One region of the Blautia faecicola genome, then DNA from elsewhere that is predicted to be linked to it. Evidence: riboswitches for the same ligand, from Rfam matches in the RefSeq annotation. Region 1 holds a riboswitch; the other holds the start of a gene.
The links. Region 1 has a riboswitch for FMN ahead of ribD (bifunctional diaminohydroxyphosphoribosylaminopyrimidine deaminase/5-amino-6-(5-phosphoribosylamino)uracil reductase RibD). Riboswitches for the same ligand answer to the same signal wherever they lie in the genome.
Positions count from the first base shown of each region.

Region 1 (3,140 bases):
GTCTCAATTGATACCCAGATGGCATTTTCTTCCCGGAGCATGGAACGTATCACGCCAGTCCCATCAATATGGCCGCTTACTATGTGTCCCCCGAACCTGCCGTCTGCAGCCATTGCACGTTCCAGGTTTACCTGGCTTCCGGCCTTGCAGCTGCCAAGACTGCTTCTTCTGATCGTCTCTGCCATCACATCGGCAGTAAATCCGTCCGGCTGAATCGACGTAACTGTCAGACACACACCATTCACAGCGATACTGTCACCGATCCTTGTCCCTTCCAGGACTTTCCGGGCTTTCACTGCCAGGATCCCTGATTCCCCTGTCAGCTGTATATAACGGACTTTTCCTTTCTCTTCTACGATTCCTGTAAACATGATTCCTCCTGTTTTTTATCACACACCTGACATTTTATCCGGATATCCTCACCGATCTGGCAGATATCTGTATATTTCAGTTCCACTGCTTCAGACGGCAGTTCAACTCCAATACCCTCTACCGGTGTCTTCCCAGCCACACCGCCAAACAGCTTTGGTGCCACAAAAGCCTGTACTTCCTTTACAATTCCAGCTCGCAGTGCACTGTCATTTAACGTACCTCCTCCCTCCAGGAGGATGCTGTCAATGCCTCTGTTTCCAAGATCTGCCATCAGCTTCTTAAGGTCTATCTGATTCTTTTCGTCGGGACAGTAAATGGTTTCAACTCCCATGGTATGTAATATTTTTATTTTCTCTTCTGCATTTTTCTGTTCTGCATAAGCCACGATCGTCCGGTACTTTTCCGCACTTTTTACAATCTGACTGCCCGGCGGGATCCTGAGCTTACTGTCACACACAATCCTGACAGGACTTTTCCAGCCTTCTACCCGGACGTTTAACATCGGATCATCTGCAAGCACAGTTCCAATACCAGCCATGATTCCCATGTACTGATGCCGCATATGCTGTACTTCTTTTCGTGCAGATTCTCCGGTGATCCATTTTGATGCTCCTGTTTTCGTTGCGATCTTCCCATCCAGTGTCATGGCATACTTCATTACCACATAAGGAGTCTTCGTAGTAATATAATGGAAAAACACCGGGTTCAGCTGATCACATTCTTCTCTCATAAAATCTTCAACTACTGTTACACCGGCTTCCCTTAACATCTGTACACCTTTTCCTGCCACTTTCGGATTCGGATCTCTGGAACCGATCACCACTTTTCTGATCTTCTGTTCAATGATCGCTTCCGTACATGGAGGTGTTTTACCATGATGACAGCAAGGCTCCAACGTGACATAAATCACCGCACCTTCTGCTGATTCTGTAAGAGAAGCAATTGCATTACGTTCCGCGTGAAGTTCTCCATACTTTTTATGATAGCCTTCCCCGATGATCTTTCCGTCTTTTACGATCACTGCCCCTACCATAGGATTGGGATTCGTCCAGCCTTCCCCTTTTTTGGCCAGTTGAATAGCCCGAAGCATATATTCCTGATCCGTCATTTCTATTCCTTCTTTCTTATTCCTGTTCTTTGCCTGGGCTACGCCGAGGCTTTTAAACATGTGCAATCGGATTCACAGACAAGTGAATGGTATAGTTATTTCGAAAACGATGTACCAGATACAAAAAAAGCCTGCAGAAATATCTGCAGGGTGGAATTGATCTGTTACATATGATTGATAAATGAATGTCTGATTTTCCTATATAAAAAGCTCTGAAATGGATCACCATCTCAGAGCTCTGATACTACATTCATTCATACAAAAAATCAACTGTACTATCATCTTCTTCCATCCAGACTGTACTGTCGGCCCCGGAATCTCACCGGATCATGCCTCTCGGCTCGCGGGCTTTACCGCCGGTAGGGAATTTCACCCTGCCCTGAAGATATTTTTTGTTTATTTTAATACTTTATCTGTTATTTGTAAAGCAGAATTTTTATTTTACTTAGTTTACTGGTTTGGAAATGAAAGTTCTCGGATGAGCAATTTTCATATAATTTCTCAGTTCCAATGCCAATACTCTTAACCGTTCAATCGCTATCTCAATGATTTTTTCATCTGGATCCATCTGATCCACTTTTTCTGCCATAGGCATCCTCCTTCTTCCTGAAATAAAAAAATCCGCCCAGATTAGAACCTAATCTAATCTGAACGGAATACTCATTCAGGCTTGATATTTGGCGAATGACTATTCGGTTGTCAAGGAACAATCCTGTTTACGCCACACAAAGGAAAACAGGGTGGAGGATTTCGTCCTCTCACCCTGTCGCCAATGGGAAACTATGAATTTCCCCTCATAATTAAAATATTTTTTTGATTTTTTCTTTCAGCCTGTCCATACGCCTGTAAACCGCCTTTTCGGTAATCTTCAGATACCTGGCGATTTCATGAGTGCTGTACCCCTGGATCTTCATCAGAATGATCTGCAGGGTAAGCCTGTCCACTGTGATCAGTACATGATACAATTCCTGATTCTCAATATGATCCAAGAAGTCCTGTACTGTTTTCAGCTCTGCCTGATCAGTAGATGCTGCTACCGTATCCAGATATGTACCTGTTTCCTGCACACGCTCATAATATCGTCTGTCTGAATTAAATGCCTGGAAAGCCAGGGCAAAGAGTCCTCTGAAATAATTCGTGCCGATTTGTCCCCATTCTCTGTTACTCATAGTTGCGAATGGAATCGGCGCAACTGAGGTATATAGGTAAATCTCTATCATACGTCCATACATAATCACTGTGATCAGTACAGACAGGATCTTCATACAGAAGCCGACGATAAGGGTTTCTAACGCCAATACAATAAGTTCTCCGATTTCCATACTTTCCAGTGTTGTGGAAAGATCCGTCAATGCCGAAGAAATATCAATGGCGGTAGTATATTCCACATGGTTCAGAACGAAGACCTGGATTCTTTCGGACTCTGCAGCTCTTTGAATGCGACTCCGGAACTCATGAGCTTTAAACTATACAGCCTGACAAAACGAGGCCAGGCTTATCATATGCCGATGGAGATACAGAGTAATTTCCTAGCAAAATAAATACACAAAGATCCTGTTCTTTATAGCATAGTTTGAACAGGATCTTTTTATAATGCTTTATTTTCTATCTAAAATTTTATTAAACCGACTAAAGAACGTTGAAGTTGTTATTATCGCTG
Region 1 covers NZ_SDKC01000001.1:3,546,333-3,549,472, forward strand. Annotated here, with positions in the region: gene ribE (riboflavin synthase) at 1-371, opposite strand, end outside; gene ribD (bifunctional diaminohydroxyphosphoribosylaminopyrimidine deaminase/5-amino-6-(5-phosphoribosylamino)uracil reductase RibD) at 353-1,480, opposite strand; FMN riboswitch at 1,757-1,871, opposite strand; gene ETP43_RS17195 (hypothetical protein) at 1,926-2,069, opposite strand; partial or broken gene ETP43_RS17330 (VirB6/TrbL-like conjugal transfer protein, CD1112 family) at 2,575-2,859, opposite strand; gene ETP43_RS16035 (MATE family efflux transporter) at 3,079-3,140, opposite strand, start outside.

Region 2 (3,140 bases), 580 kb from region 1:
TAAAGAGGCAAAAAAAGACGATAATACAATTACAGTATGGTGTTGGGACAAAACATTTAATATTTTTGCAATGGAAGAAGCTGCAAAAATTTATCAAGAAGATCATCAAGGTGTGAAAATTGATATTGTCGAAGTTGGAGATGTATGGAATGCTTATGTTGGCAGTCTTAATATGTACATTGCCTACCGCCTTAGAGCGTGTCTGAAAAATCATTTCCGCAATCTGCAAACATATCAATGTATTGTGACGCAAAAGAAATAAGATTCCGTAATAGGGAGGAACTCACATTGAAATCAAAGGCAAAGACATTTTTAATTGATATTTTACTTGATATTGTAGGTGGTTGTTTCATTGCGATTGGAGTCTATAATTTTGCAGTGGCATCTGGATTTCCGGTAGCAGGTATATCAGGTATTGCAATCGTGTTTTATTATTTTTGGAAAATTCCAATTGGTACAATGACGACAATTTTGAATATTCCAATTATTTTAATTTGTTACAAGTTGTTGGGAAAACAATTTTTTTTAAGATCAATAAAGACAATGTTAATTTCTAATATACTGATGGACTGGGTTGTTCCATTGTTTCCAATTTACCAAGGTGATATGATGTTATCCTGTATTTGTATGAGTGTATTCTCAGGAATCGGATATGCATTAATTTACATGAGAGATACCTCTACAGGTGGAGCAGATTTTGTTTTGATGGCAATACACAAGGCAAAGCCACATATTTCTGTAGGAAAAATTATCATTGTTATGGATTTTATTATTGTAATTATTGGTGGAATTCTGATGCATGGAAACATTGATAAGATTATTTATGGATTAATTGGAACGTATATTCTATCATTTGTCGTAGATAAGCTAATGTATGGCGTTGATGCTGGAAAACTTGCTTTGATTGTAACAGAAAAGGGACCACAAATTGCGGCAAAAATTGATGAGCTATCACAACGAGGGGCAACTTTGATTAAGGCAGAAGGAAGTTATACAGGACGTGAAAAAGAAGTATTAATGTGTGCATGTAACAATAAAGAAATGCATACGATTCAAGAAGCTGTAAAGAAAGTAGATTCATCAGCGTTTCTTGTTACAATGGAATCGAATGAAGTGCGTGGAAAAGGATTCAAGCCAATATAATATAAAAATTAAGAAGTTCTAGAGACACTCTCTAGCATGGATCGGTATAAGATTGGATCCGGAACATTATCTTTGATTATGGAACGTTATCACGCGGGAGGAATTCCGATTGAAGAACTCCAGATGATGCCACCAAAAGAGGTGGAATTATGTAGATATGGAAAGAACAAAACGTGAGCTTGCGCGGGTTGAAAAATGGGAAAAAGATAATGCCGATGGTTACACCAAAATTTACACCAATTTGCAGTAATCATATAAAGAGTAGTGTGAATTTATGTGGATATTACACAAAATCATTGTGAAAAACAGCTAAAAAATATACTTGTATGCAGAGTTATAATGAGTTATAATGAACAAGAATTTAAGGATAATTCTTCGGGGCGGGGTGTGATTCCCCACCGGCGGTATAGTCCGCGACCCATGGAAACATGGCTGAACCGGTGTGATTCCGGTACCGACAGTATAGTCTGGATGAGAGAAGAGTGCAGCGTGTGTAAGCGTAAAATATAGATTTTCTGATTTTATATCAGGAAAGAAAAAGCACAGAGAGAACACCCCGGAAAGGATTTACTTTCCGGGATTTTTTTACGCGAGCAACGAGCCAAAGTCCGTGCCTGCACGAGACCTTGGCGACTGCCGCGATAACTTGAGAAACGCGCGAAGCGTGTTTCTCATAGTTTTGTGTCAGGCTGCAGAAACCGGGAATTTCCTTTTGAGAAAGAAAGGAGATTGAAGAAAATGAACAACACAACAACAAAAGCAGCAGAGACTGCGAAAAAGGCCGGAACTACGAGAAATACAGGTGTCAGAACCATGGTGCAGATTGCCATGCTGGCGGCTGTAGCTACTGTTTTGATGCTCTGGGAGGTACCGCTTCCGTTTATTGCACCGAGTTTTTATAAGATGGATCTGAGTGAAGTGCCGATTATGATCGGGGCGTTTGCGATGGGACCGCTGGCAGCGGCAGTGATCGAACTGATCAAGATTCTGCTGAACTTTGTCCTGAACGGAACAACGACCGCAGGTGTGGGAGAACTTGGTAACTTTATCATGGGATGCGCACTGGTTATGCCGGCCGGCTTTATTTATAAACAGGCAAAAACAAAGAAACATGCAATCATCGGTATGGTAACCGGAATCGTATGTATGGCAGTGGCCAGTGCTCTGGTGAATGGTCTGTTACTGCTTCCTGCTTACGGAAAAGCATTTGGTATGCCGGTGGATACCTTTGTGGAGATGGGAGCAGCCATCATTCCGGCGATCCACAGCCTGACTACGTTCTGCCTTTTCAGCGTTGCACCGTTTAATATTATAAAAGGTATTGTAGTTTCTCTGATAACTCTGGTATTATATAAACATATCAGCCGGTTGTTAAAAGGCTCTCAGGCATAATTGATCCGTCCTGTACAAGGAGCCTCCGACCGGGGTGGGAGGAATACCAGATGGGAAAAATCAATAAAGTAAACAAACAGACAACCAATCCATATCTGAATCTCTATGATCTGGATGTCGTGAATAAAGTAGGACGGGAAGGACACTATTATGTGGCATCCCGGGCGAAGACTGAGGATGACCTGAAACTGAGCCATGCAGAAAATAATGATCCGGACGGTGTGGCCATCTACAGTCTCTACGGAGAAAAGAAAGACAGGGTGGTACTGATCCGACAGTTCCGTTATCCGCTGGGTGGTTATGTGTATGAACTGCCGGCCGGACTGGTGGATCCGGGAGAGAATTATCACACCGCAGCGATCCGGGAACTGAAAGAAGAGACCGGACTGAAGCTGGAGCCGATCGTGGTGGATGACATATATCAGAAGCCTTATTATACATCCGTCGGTATGACAGATGAGTGCTGCGGAACGGTTTACGGATATGCTTCCGGTGAGATCAGTAAAAAATACATGGAAGACAGCGAGGAAATCGAAGTGGTTCTGGCAGACCGGAAAGAAGTGGCACGGATCCTGAAAGAAGAGCGGGTGGCGCTTTTGTGTGCC
Region 2 covers NZ_SDKC01000001.1:2,970,463-2,973,602, reverse strand. Annotated here, with positions in the region: gene ETP43_RS17745 (hypothetical protein) at 1-262, shown strand, start outside; gene ETP43_RS13435 (YitT family protein) at 238-1,143, shown strand; FMN riboswitch at 1,511-1,630, shown strand; gene ETP43_RS13430 (ECF transporter S component) at 1,882-2,535, shown strand; gene ETP43_RS13425 (NUDIX hydrolase) at 2,586-3,140, shown strand, end outside.
Region 2: another riboswitch for FMN. It lies ahead of ETP43_RS13430 (ECF transporter S component); the one in region 1 lies ahead of ribD (bifunctional diaminohydroxyphosphoribosylaminopyrimidine deaminase/5-amino-6-(5-phosphoribosylamino)uracil reductase RibD).